2 regions of the Neorhizobium sp. DAR64862/K0K3 genome follow, and region 2 is predicted to be linked to the other one. Evidence: riboswitches for the same ligand, from Rfam matches in the RefSeq annotation. Region 2 holds a riboswitch; the other holds the start of a gene.
What was found. Region 2 has a riboswitch for S-adenosylmethionine ahead of metA (homoserine O-acetyltransferase MetA). Riboswitches for the same ligand answer to the same signal wherever they lie in the genome.

Region 1 (6,472 bases), 710 kb from region 2:
GCCTGACGTCGCTCAGGTCGGCCTTTCCGGCGCTACCGGTGATCATCGTTTCAGCCACGGACGATCGCAGCACGATCAGGCGGGCGCTCGATCTGGGCGCTTCCGGCTTCATTTCCAAATCCTGCGGGCTGGACGATATCAGGGCCGGAATACAGGCCGTGCTGGAAGGCGATATCTGGGTGCCGAAAGGCGAGACATCGCAGAGCGAGGAAGACGCCGCAAGATCAGACATTCTCGACCGTCTGCGGACGCTGACGCCCCAGCAGCACCGGGTTCTGTCGATGCTTGGCGAAGGCCTGCTCAACAAGCAGATCGCCTACGAGCTGGGCGTCTCGGAGGCGACCATCAAGGCGCATGTCTCGGCTATTCTTTTGAAGCTGAACGTCGATAGTCGCACCCAAGCCGTCATCAAGCTCGGCCGGCTCAACATGGCCATGGTGGCGTAGGATAGCAGCAAAGGATTTTATTCCTTTTCTGCTTTACGAAATCCCCCTGCTGGGCTAAATTCTGCGACGAGCAAGCGGAGATCGCTCATCTCCGGGCGGCGGCCTTGAGGGCCGGTATCCTTGACGCTTGCATCCAACGGGACTGATCGGCAATGGCAGGCGGAAGGCGGCAACGGCTGTTTCCTCTTGTGCCGGGGGCAGGGACGACGATGCTGTCACATGAGACGATATGGATCGCGATCGACACGCTGGCTGAGCGTCATCAGCTGTCGCCGTCCGGGCTTGCCCGACGCGCAGGACTGGATCCGACCTCGTTCAACAAGTCGAAACGGCTTGGCCCCGACGGACGTCTGCGATGGCCCTCGACGGAATCGATTGCCAAAGTTCTGGAAGCGACCGGCGCAACGGTCGATCAGTTCATGAGCTATCTGCCGCATGCGATGGGCAGGTCGCAACTTCCCGACGGCAATTTTCCCTCCCAGAACGGCACGATCCCGCTGCTCGGCTTTGCCCAGGCCGGCTCCGGCGGCTTTTTCGACGATGGCGGTTTTCCTGCCGGACAGGGCTGGGATGTGGTGGAATTTCCCGTCGATCCCGCCCGAAAAGCCGGTGTCTACGCGCTCGAGGTCCAGGGCGATTCCATGATGCCGCTCTATCGGGACGGCGACGTGCTGATCGTCGAGCCCGGCGCACAGGTTCGGCGTGGCGACCGCGTGGTGTTGAAAACCCGCGAGGGCGAAGTGATGGCGAAAGTTCTGGCGCGCCAGAGTGCGCGCCTGATCGAGCTTCTGTCGCTCAACCCCGAACACGCGAACCGTTCCTTCGACACGGCCGATGTGGAATGGATGGCACGGATCATCTGGGCGAGCCAGTAAGCCGCGTTGCATTCAACGTATCTTGAGAAAAAATTCCTTGGTCTCAATAGAGGCCGTTCGGGAAATAGCGCAGGTAGAGTTCCTGCAGGCGGCCGTTGCGCGACAATTCGGCCAGCGCCTGATCAAAGGCGGCGGCAAGGGTCGGATCGTTTCTGCGGACCATGATGGTCAGGCCCTCGCCTAGAAATTTCTGCGACAGGTAGGGGCCGTCGAACAGGCTGCAACAGGTCTCCGATGCCTCGCTTGCGACCCAGAACGGCAGGCGAAGGCCATCGGCAAAGACCGCATCGACTTGTCTCTCCTTCAGCGCTGCCAGCATGTCCTCGTAACTGTCGAACGGCTTTTGCGTGATCTTCGGGAAGAACGCTCTTAGCATCGCCTCATGCGCCGTTCCCTTGACGACACCGACCGGACGATCGCTGAGGTCCGATACCGTGGTCGCAGCCGGTGTCGCCGCGTTGTTGCGGGCAAACCTTGCCGGGATACCGAGATAGGGCCTGGAAAAAAGAAAGCGCTGCCGCAGCGACGGAGTTGCAGCGACCGCTGCCATCACGGCCTCCCCGCCCCCGTCTTCCAGGGTCTTTTCGAGATCCGCGAAGGGCATGGCCTGAATCTGGCACTTTGCCTCGATCTTCAGGACCGAGCAAATCTCGCGGGCGAGATCGATGTTGAAGCCTGACAGCCGGCCCGATTGATCTGCGAAATTGAAAGGGGGGAAATCGACTGTCGTCAGGATGCGCACGCGCAGGATTGTCGACAGATCCTGACGCTCCACGCGTTCTCGTGCGTCAAACATCAGCGGAAGCTGGGTCGCCGGGGTAGAAGGCGGAGCGGTGGAGGCCGCAAGTGCCTGCGTTGCGGACAGAAGTCCGTGTATCACCACCACCAAGAGCTGCATAAACTTGAAAACACCACTGCTTTTTAGGGATGTAATCAGGTATCGCATCTTTATGATCCGTGTGGGGCAATAGGGGTTCGTCTGCGGACGGTGTAGCAGCAACATGCGCTCAGAGGAACATGCTTCGCAGCCGACCTATCACGACGAAACGGGGGCGCCGCCGACCGACGAGACCGAGTCCGGGCAATTGCTCGACTTTCGTCCCGGCATCCAGGTCGAGCTGACAGCGCTTGCGGCCCTCGGTTTCTCGAAACCGTTGATCGCCAAGCTGGCTGGCCTCTCCAGGCAAAACGGGACGACGGTCGAGGCCGAGCTTCTGGCAAGCGGCGACGTGAGGGAAGACGCCTATTACGGTGCCATCGCCCGTCTGCTGCGACTTCCCTTCGTCTCGTCGCTCGATCCCGCGCTTGTCGTTATCCTGCCCTCGACCGACGCCCAGCTGACACGCCCGACCATGGTGAGGATCGCCCATCGCAACAAGGCGCAGGAAATCGCCATCGTGCCGGAGGCGGCGCGACTTTCGCAGATTGCGGCAACGCTTGCGACCCTGCCGCTTGTGGGCCGCGATCTCGTCATCACCACGCCGAGCGCCATTCGCGAATCCGTCTGGAAAGCCGATGCAGCGCGCCGCATCCGCGAGACCACGAATACCCTGTTCGAGCAGAGACCCCTGCTGTCGGCCCGCGTTGTGCTCGCAGGCCACCAGGGCTTTTACGGTGGGTCGTTTCTGACGACCCTTGCCTGTCTCCTGCTGATTGCACCGATCGATACGCTGCTTGCGCTGCATATCGTCCTGTCGCTCACCTATTTCTCGACGCTCTGTCTTCGGCTTTCGGCGATGATCCGGCAAACGTTGGTGGCGCCTGAACGCGTGCCAGTCGCTCCACCGTTCGGGCTGCTGCCGCGTTACACTATTCTGGTCGCACTCTACCGCGAAGAGGACATGGCCGAGCAGTTGGTCGCAAGCCTCAAGCGGCTGGACTGGCCCGCATCTCTGCTCGACATCAAGTTCGTATGCGAAATCGACGACCGGCAGACGATCGAAGCCTTGAAGGCGCTTGAGCCTGGCCCCCAGTTCGAGATCGTCGAAGTGCCGGCCTATGGTCCGCGGACGAAGCCAAAGGCTCTCACCTATGCGCTGAAAGGTGCGCGCGGCGAATTCACGGCAATCTACGACGCCGAGGACAGGCCGCACCCGCTACAACTCCGCGAGGCGTACCGACGGTTTCGCGCGGCACCATCCGAACTTGCCTGCCTGCAGGCACCACTGATCATCACCAACGCCCGGGAAAGCTGGTTGAGCGCGTTGTTTTCGCTCGAATATGCAGCGCTGTTTCGCGGCCTTTTGCCGATGCTCGGGAGAATGAACATGCCGCTTCCACTCGGCGGCACGTCCAACCATTTCCGCACCAGCGCGCTGATCGCAGCCGGCGGATGGGATCCGTACAACGTGACGGAAGACGCCGATCTTGGCATGCGGCTCTACCGGCTCGGCTTTACCGCCGACGTGATGCGGCACCAGACGCTGGAGGACGCGCCTTTATCGATCAAGGTGTGGACGTCGCAGAGAAGCCGCTGGTTCAAGGGCTGGCTGCAAACCTGGCTGGTGCTGATGCGCGACCCGGCGCGGCTGATCGGCGAAATCGGCATCAAGCCTTTCTGCGTGATCCAATTGCTGGTGGGCGGCATGCTTTTGTCATCGCTGCTGCATCCGCTGATCCTCGTCTTTCTCGGCGTCGGCTTCTCAGCAATGCTGCGGGCGCCGATCGACACGCTGCCGGTCGAGGTCGTCGGCCTGTTCGCGATCGACTTCACCAACATTCTCGGCAGCTATCTCATCTTCCTCGGCCTCGGCATCGGATCGATGACCAACCACGAAAAGCGCCTCGTCGGCCGTCGCTGGGTTGCGGTGCCGCTCTACTGGATGATGACATCCTTCGCCGCCTGGAAGGCGCTGTGGGAACTCAGGACAAAGCCGTTCCACTGGAGCAAGACACCCCACATGCCGCGACGGAAGGAGAGCTGATCGGGAGGGGGATTGGAGCGGGTGAAGGGAATCGAACCCTCGTATTCAGCTTGGGAAGCTGCTGCTCTACCATTGAGCTACACCCGCGTCGGGGGAAGGTTTCCAACAATGGGCCTTGTCTGTCAAGGTCGCCGGGGTGGAAGCGTCCGGGGATGTCCTAGCTGCGGAAATGCTTGGAGAGTTTGAGGCCCTGCGCCTGATAGTTCGAGCCGAGGCCGGAGCCGTAGAGGCCCTGGGGTTCTTCCAGCATGTGTTCGTAGACGAGGCGACCGACGATCTGGCCGTCTTCGAGGATGAACGGGACCTCGTGGCTGCGCACCTCTAGGACTGCGCGGCTGCCGCGGCCGCCGGCGGCCTCGTGGCCGAAGCCGGGGTCGAAGAAGCCGGCGTAATGGACGCGGAATTCGCCGACCAGCGGGTCGAACGGTGTCATTTCGGCCGCGTAGAGCGGTGGCACATGGACGGCCTCGCGCGAGACGAGGATGTAGAATTCATCCGGATCCAGAATCAGTTCGTTGCGGCCGCGGCTGTGGATCGGCTCCCAGAAATCGAACAGATCATGCTGGGCCTTCTTGTCGACATCGACGACGGCCGTGTGGTGCTTGCCGCGGTAGCCGATCAGGCCATCGTTGTCGCCGGCAAGGTCGATCGATAGCGCTATGCCGCCGCCGGAAATGTTCGGCTGCGCGGCGGCGACCAGCGTTTCGGCTCCATGCAGCGCCAACAGCTCCGGCTCCTGCAGAAGGGCGTTGCCGACGCGGAAGCGGATCTGCGACAGGCGCGAGCCTTGGCGCACGACGATCGGAAATGTGCGCGGGGAAATTTCGAGATAGAGCGGACCGCGATAGCCTGAAGGGATCTTGTCGAACTCCTGGGCGCGATCGGTGATGACGCGGGTAAAGATATCGAGGCGGCCGGTGGAGCTTTTCGGATTGGCCGAAGCCGACATCTCGGCCGGCAGATCGAGGCTTTCCATCAGCGGCACGATATAGACGCAGCCGGTTTCGAGGACGGCGCTTTCGGAGAGATCGATGACGTGCAGGCTGAGGCGCTCGAGCTTGTCGGACACGAGGCTCATCGGCCCCGGCATGAACGAGGCGCGCACGCGAAACGCCTTCTGCCCCAAGCGCAGATCAAGGCTCGCCGGCTGGATCTGGTCCTGATCAAGCGCCCTCTCGGACTTCAGCCGTCCTTGTTCGAAGAGCGCCGCAATTGCGCGGTCCGCCAGAATTCCCGTTTCGCGAGCCATCATGTCTCTTTCAGATTTTGGGGGCGACAAAACCAAATGCGGACCATTGACGCAAGCGGAAGCGAGGCGTAAGGCAGCTTTATCCCGTGGTGATTTGGCCGGTCGGCTTGCAGCCACGTTAAACAAGTGGCTAAAAAGACCGGGTTGAAAACCGGTCTGCGATTGCGGCCGGTTTTTTTGTATCACGAAGGTGATGAACACATGAGCAAATCCCCGAACAAGAACTGGCGCCCGGCCACCACGCTCGTCCATGGCGGCACGCTGCGCTCGCAATATGGCGAGATGTCGGAAGCCATCTACCTGACGCAGGGCTTCGCCTACGACAGTTCAGAAGCCGCCGAGGCCCGTTTCAAGGGCGAGGCCGACGGCTATATCTATGCCCGCTACGGCAGCCCCACCAACGACATGTTCGAAAAGCGCATGTGTGCGCTGGAGGGTGCAGAAGAAGCCCGCGCCACCGCCTCCGGCATGGCCGCCATCACGGCAGCGCTCATGTGCCAGCTTCGCGCCGGCGACCATATCGTTGCCGCGCGGGCCCTGTTCGGTTCCTGCCGCTGGGTTGTCGAAACGCTCGCCCCGCGCTACGGCATCGAATGCACGCTGGTGGACGGTCGCGACCTTGCCAACTGGGAAGCGGCGATCAAGCCCAACACCAAGGTGTTTTTCCTGGAAAGCCCGACAAACCCGACGCTGGAAGTGATCGACATTGCCGGCGTTGCCAAGCTTGCCAATCAGGTCGGCGCCCGTCTGGTGGTCGACAATGTGTTTGCAACGCCGCTCTTCCAGCGGCCGTTGGAACTCGGCGCCCATGTGGTCGTCTATTCCGCCACCAAGCATATCGACGGCCAGGGCCGCAGCCTTGCCGGCGTCATCCTTTCGGACCGCGAATGGGTTCTGGAGCACCTGCAGGACTATTATCGCCATACCGGTCCGGCAATGTCGCCGTTCACGGCATGGACACTGATCAAGGGGCTGGAA
Region 2 (6,472 bases):
GAAGGAGAGCTTGCCCTTTGTCTTGGTCGCAGCCGGAGCAGTGCTGTCCGTTTTCGCCTTTTCCGCCTTATCGGCGCGGCGCTTTTCGTCGGCCATGCCTTTGCGCTGCTGCAGCATGTCGGTATAGCCGCCTGCATATTCGATCCAGCGTCCGTCCGGCGCATCCGGGTCTACCGGAGCGATCGTCGAGGTCACGGTGCGGTCGAGAAAGTCGCGGTCATGGCTGACGAGAATGACGGTGCCGGCATAGCCCGCGACGATTTCCTGCAGCAGGTCGAGCGTCTCGATGTCGAGGTCGTTGGTCGGTTCGTCGAGGATCAGAAGGTTCGACGGCTTTGCCAGCATGCGGGCCAGCATCAGGCGCGCGCGCTCGCCACCGGAGAGGTTCTTGATCGGCGTGCGGATCTGTTCCGGCTGGAACAGGAAGTCTTTCATGTAGCCCGCCACATGCCGCTGTTCGCCGTTGACCAGCAGCGTTTCGCCGCGGCCGTCTGTCAAGTAATGGGACAGCGTGTCGGCGGGATCGAGGTCCTCGCGCTTCTGGTCGAGCGTGGCAATCTCGAGATTGGTGCCGAGCTTGATCCAGCCGCCGTCGGGGGCGAGCTGGCCCGTCAGCATCTTCAGCAGCGTCGTCTTGCCAGCACCATTCGGGCCGACCAGGCCGATCCGGTCGCCGCGATGGATGCGGATCGAGAATGGCGCGACGATCGGCTTGTCAAAGGTCTTGGTGATGTTTTCCGCTTCCACCACCAACTTGCCGGACTCGCGACCTTCGGCGACGGAGGCCTGGACGGAGCCCTGCGGTCCCTTGTGGCCACGGTAGTCGGCACGCATGGCCTGCAGTTCGCCGACGCGGCGCATGTTGCGCTTGCGCCTTGCGGTCACGCCGTAGCGCATCCAGTGTTCTTCGCGTTCGATCGCCTTGCCGAGCTTGTGCTGCTCGATCTCTTCCTCTTCGAGAACCTGATCGCGCCAGGCTTCGAAATGGCCGAAACCGCGCGACAGGCGGCGGGACGTACCGCGGTCGAGCCAGACGGTGGCGTTGGAGACCTTTTCGAGAAAGCGACGGTCATGGCTGATGACGACGAGCGCGCTGCGGGTCTTGCGCAGCTCGTCTTCCAGCCATTCGATGGTCGGAAGATCGAGATGGTTGGTCGGCTCGTCCAGCATCAGGATATCCGGTTCCGGTGCCATGACGCGGACAAGTGCTGCACGTCGGGCTTCTCCGCCCGAAAGCCTGACCGGATCTTCCTCTCCTGTCAGGCCGAGATGCTCCAGGAGATAGGTGACGCGATAGGGGTCGTCGCCCGGTCCAAGCCCCGCTTCCGCATAGGCCTGCACGGTTTTGTAACCAGCGAAATCCGGCGCCTGTTCGAGATAGCGGATCGTCGCATTGGGGTGCCGGAAAACCTCGCCCGACTGCGCTTCCACCATGCCGGCGGCGATCTTCATCAGCGTCGATTTGCCCGACCCGTTGCGGCCGACAAGAGAGATGCGGTCGCCGGGCTCCACCTGCAGGGCAGCTCCGTTGAGAAGCGGCGTGCCGCCGAAGGTTAGAACGATATCGTCGAGTTTCAGAATAGGCGGTGCCATGCGGCGTCTATGCTCCGGAAAAATCGTTTGGACGGGCAAGGATCATCGCCCTGCCGTCACGTAAATGGAATTGGACCGGCCCTTCTGCAACGTTGGACACGGTGCGGGAGGAACCGAAGGGCAGCGCGTAATCCTTGAGAGGATAGCGCGCGCCGTGAATGTCGAGGCCTGCGAGGGCTGTGAAACCGATAACGGAAAACAACGCGCCCTTGGGCAGGTCGAGCGTCATCGTGCCGGTGAGAAAGGGCACAGCCTCTTCCTCGCCGGATGTCAGGAAAACGTCATGGCCGCGTTCGGCAAGGCTCATCGCATGCAAAAAATGCTGGAGCGCGTGGTCGGAGCGTTCTCCGCCCAGCGCGCCGATCAGGATCAGCCGCGTCGCGCCGCGTTCGATCGCTTCAGCCGTCGCAATCTCGCCGTCCGTCTCGTTCTTTTCCGGCGGATAGGTCCGGCGCTCGACATCGGGATAGCGCTCGATCAGGTCTGCGTCGGAGGAATCGAAATCGCCCACCCAGAGCTCCGGCATCACACCCAGCGCCTGCGCATGCCGCATGCCGCTGTCGGCCGCGATGAAGCGGCTTGCGGCAACTGCCTTTTGCAGTCGGTCTGTTACGGTGAGGTCACCGCCGAGCAGGATCGTGAAGGTCGAGTTGGCCATTGCCCATGCCCATATCCTAAAGCGGCTGGCAAGGGAAAGGCGCGTGTCGCACTGTTCGTGCGAAAGCGGTCATTTTTGCTCCCATTGACGGCGGGCGTGGCAAGGATTATTTGAAAAGTCGAAATTCCGTGGTGATTTGGCCGGCCGGCTTGCAGCCACGTAAAAAAAGTCGCTAAAGGGCCGCGAGAAGAGTTTCAAAAACTTCCCACGGGCCGGCTGCGATTCTTCGTGCCGGCTTTTTGTTTTTGGGTTGAAGAGATGCCGATCAAGATCCCCGATACGCTGCCTGCCTTCAACACGCTCGTTTCCGAGGGCGTGCGCGTGATGACCGAAACGATGGCGGTCAGGCAGGACATCCGGCCACTGCAGATCGGGCTTCTCAATCTCATGCCCAACAAGATCAAGACCGAGGTGCAGATGGCGCGCCTTGTCGGCGCCTCGCCGCTGCAGGTCGAATTCTCCCTGGTTCGCATCGGCGGCCACAAGGCCAAGAACACGTCGGAAGACCATCTCCTGTCGTTCTACGAAACGTGGGAAGAGGTGAAGCACCGCAAGTTCGATGGTTTCATCATCACCGGCGCGCCGGTGGAAACCCTGCCATACGAGGATGTCACCTACTGGCAGGAGATGAAGGAAATCTTCGACTGGACCACCACCAACGTGCATTCCACCATGAATGTCTGCTGGGGAGCGATGGCCGCCATCTATCATTTCCACGGCGTTCCAAAGCACGGGCTGAAGGAAAAGGCATTCGGGGTCTATCGCCACCGCAACCTGTCGCCGGCCTCCGTCTACCTCAACGGCTTCTCCGACGATTTCCAGGTGCCGGTGTCGCGCTGGACGGAAGTTCGTCGGGAGGATGTTGAAAAGGCCGGCAACGATCTCGAGATCCTGATGGAATCCGACGAGATGGGCCTCTGCCTCGTGCATGAGCGGGCCGGCCGGCGGTTGTTCATGTTCAATCACGTGGAATACGATTCCACCTCGCTCGCCGACGAGTATTTCCGCGATGTCGATGCCGGCATACCGATCAAGATGCCGCACGACTATTTTCCGCACAACGACGATACGCTGGCTCCGCTCAACCGCTGGCGCGGTCATGCGCATCTGCTGTTTGGAAACTGGATTAACGAGATCTACCAGACGACGCCTTACGACGTCGAAAAAATCGGCACCGAGTGATGGAGGCCGGTTTCTGCCCCGTCATCCTTGCTGGATGATAGCCTGACGGATTTTTCCGCTGGCCTCGTTGCAGCTTTGACCGAAATCACGCAGTTTGCCGCAAACATTCGGGAGATGGGTTATGACGGGTCATGAATTCGAGATTTTCGGCACGACGAAGAGCGGCGAGGCGGTGCATCGGATCACGCTGTCGGGCGGCGGGCTGACAGCCCAGGTTCTCACCTGGGGCTCGGTTATTCAGGATCTGCGGCTTGCCGGCCACGAGCCGCCTTTGGTGCTGGGGTTCGACAATTTTGCGGACTATGAGGCCTATTCTCCCTATTTCGGCGCCACGCCGGGTCGCTGTGCCAATCGCATTGGCGATGGCCGCTTCGCGATCGACGGCACCGAGTATGAGCTGGAGCTCAACGAAGACGGCATTACCCATCTGCACGGCGGATCCGACGGTATCGCCCGGCGCATCTGGTCGATCGTCGATCACGCGGAAGACCGAGTCGTGCTGCAGATCACCGACCCGGATGGACGCGCCGGATATCCCGGCAATTGCACCGTCACTGCGACCTACCAGCTGATGGAAGACGGGGTGCTTTCGGTGATCTACGACACGGTGACCGACCAGCCAACGCCCGCCAACGTCTGCCAGCACTCCTATTTCAATCTCGACGGTCGTCCCGACATTTTCGGCCACGACATGATGATCGCCGCGGCTGAGCTGACGGCGGTGGATGAAAGGATGGTGCCGACCAGCGTCCTGATGCCGCTTGCCGGCACCACGTTCGACCTGAGCGAGATGGGTCCGATCCAGCGGACCGGTGCCGATGGCGAGCAGGTGCCGTTCGATCACAACTACTGCCTTTCGGAGGAGAGGACCGCCAAGCGCTCGGTCGCACTTGCCCGCAGCCTGTATTCGGGCGTCTCTCTCGAGGTTCGCACGACGGAGCCTGGGGTCCAGTTCTACGCCGGCGTCAAGCTCGCCGTGCCGGTGCCGGGCATGGACGGCCGCCACTACGCGCCTTACTCCGGCTTCTGCCTGGAAACCCAGGTCTGGCCGGACGCCATCAACCACGAGACCTTCCCCAATGCGGTGCTTCGCCCAGGCGAAACCCTGCGCCAGGAAACCGACTACGTTTTTTCGAAGAGCTGAGGCCGTGAGAGCGGAGGCTGCCACAAGGTGGCCTCTGTCCCGCTACTGGTGGCGGACATACGACCGACAATGCTGAGCCTTGGCCCATCCGCGCCGTCGTCATTACTTTTTGTTTGTTGGGAAAATTTGGAGCGGGCGAAGGGATTCGAACCCTCGACCCCAACCTTGGCAAGGTTGTGCTCTACCACTGAGCTACACCCGCTCATAAACCGTCGACCCGGTGGTAGTCTGGATCGTCGGTGCCGCTCGTTGCCGGCGACGGGCGGTATATGGCCCAGACTTTTTTTAAATGCAACAGGGAAATGACGATCTCGATGAAGAATTTTTCAGGCGCTTTGAAAGTCCCTGCGAAACAAGGGTTTGCGCCCAGGCGTGCATCTTGGCCGGTCGGAACAATCTGTCTATAGTCCGCCATCCTTACCCCGCCGGCCGGGGCCAACACCTCAAGAGCAGCCAAGATCGATCATGCCAAAAACTGCAGAAGACCTGTTCGCCTTTCTCGATAGCCTCGATATTGCCCACAAGACGAAAGCGCATGCACCGGTGTTTACGGTATCGGAATCAGCCAGTCTGCGTGACGAGATCCCGGGCGGGCATACCAAGAACCTGTTCGTCAAAGACAAGAAGGACCAGTTCTTCGTCATCACGGTCGAAGAAAACGCCAGCGTCGATCTAAAGACCGTCCACAAGGTGATCGGTGCGTCCAGTCGCGTCTCGTTCGGCAATCCTGAAAAGATGCTGGAATTTCTCGGCGTCGTGCCGGGCTCCGTCACCGTGTTCGGCGCGCTGAACGACACGGATAACAACGTCACCTTCGTGCTCGACGAAGACCTCATGCGCGAAGAGGTGATCAATGGCCATCCACTCTCAAACGATGCGACGACGTCGATCGGTCGCGACGATCTTATCCGCTTTCTGGAGGCGACGGGCCATACGCCGCTTGTCTTGAAAGTGACGGGCTGACATACGATCTTTGCAATTCAGAGTAAGACATAATGCGCATCGGCCGTGTGCCGATTGGACTTTTTCCGGGAGAACACTTTCATGAGCGGCACGAACAATCCTTATGGTGGCTCCTATGGCGCCGGTAACTACGGCGGCCAAAACGCGACGGTGAACTTCGGTTCGACGCCTGCAGCGGCCCCAGCGCCCGCGGCTTCCTCTGCCCCTGCTGCTGCCGGTAGCTATATCTCGGACACGACAACCGCAGGCTTCGGCAAGGACGTGATCGAGGCATCGCGCAGCCAGCCGGTTCTCGTCGATTTCTGGGCGCCCTGGTGCGGTCCGTGCAAGCAGCTGACGCCCGTCATCGAAAAGGTCGTCAACGAAGCCCAGGGTCGCGTCAGGCTCGTCAAGATGAACATTGACGACCATCCCTCGATCGCGGGACAGCTCGGGATCCAGTCGATCCCGGCCGTGATCGCCTTTGCCGATGGCCGTCCGGTCGACGGGTTCATGGGCGCCATTCCGGAAAGCCAGATCCGCGAATTCATTGAAAAGGTCGCAGGTCCCGAGGGCATGGACCAGGCGGCCGAGATCGAGGCGGTGCTCGGCGATGCCGAAACCCTGCTCGGACAGGACGATATACAGGGCGCTGCCCAGCTCTACGGCGCCGTGCTGCAGGCCGACCCGGAAAACCCCAAGGCTGCGGCCGGCATGATGCAGTGCCTGATCGGCATGGGCGAAACGGCCCGCGCCGGCGAGATGCTCGCCTCCCTGCCCGAAGAGATGGCTGCCGATCCCGCAATACAGGCGGTCGCCAAGAAGCTGGAGCAAATCGAGGAAGCACGCAAACTGGGTGACCCTGTCGCACTCGAGCAGCAGCTTGCCGCCAACCCCGACGATCACGAGGCCCGCGTGAGCCTCGCCAAGATCCTCAACGTCCAGGGCGAACG

Region 1: another riboswitch for S-adenosylmethionine. It lies ahead of ACQY1L_RS12815 (O-succinylhomoserine sulfhydrylase); the one in region 2 lies ahead of metA (homoserine O-acetyltransferase MetA).

Annotation. Positions count from the first base shown of each region.
Region 1 covers NZ_CP191449.1:2,646,290-2,652,761, forward strand. The annotation lists gene ACQY1L_RS12785 (response regulator) at 1-446, shown strand, start outside; gene ACQY1L_RS12790 (S24 family peptidase) at 656-1,321, shown strand; gene ACQY1L_RS12795 (transporter substrate-binding domain-containing protein) at 1,365-2,219, opposite strand; gene ACQY1L_RS12800 (glycosyltransferase family 2 protein) at 2,323-4,245, shown strand; tRNA gene ACQY1L_RS12805 (tRNA-Gly) at 4,259-4,332, opposite strand; gene ACQY1L_RS12810 (2'-deoxycytidine 5'-triphosphate deaminase) at 4,403-5,497, opposite strand; SAM riboswitch at 5,571-5,649, shown strand; gene ACQY1L_RS12815 (O-succinylhomoserine sulfhydrylase) at 5,696-6,472, shown strand, end outside.
Region 2 covers NZ_CP191449.1:3,358,649-3,365,120, forward strand. The annotation lists gene ACQY1L_RS16180 (ABC-F family ATP-binding cassette domain-containing protein) at 1-1,593, opposite strand, end outside; gene ACQY1L_RS16185 (thiamine diphosphokinase) at 1,601-2,251, opposite strand; SAM riboswitch at 2,370-2,447, shown strand; gene metA (homoserine O-acetyltransferase MetA) at 2,510-3,433, shown strand; gene ACQY1L_RS16195 (aldose epimerase family protein) at 3,555-4,577, shown strand; tRNA gene ACQY1L_RS16200 (tRNA-Gly) at 4,705-4,779, opposite strand; gene ACQY1L_RS16205 (hypothetical protein) at 4,780-4,992, opposite strand; gene ACQY1L_RS16210 (prolyl-tRNA synthetase associated domain-containing protein) at 5,043-5,540, shown strand; gene trxA (thioredoxin) at 5,622-6,472, shown strand, end outside.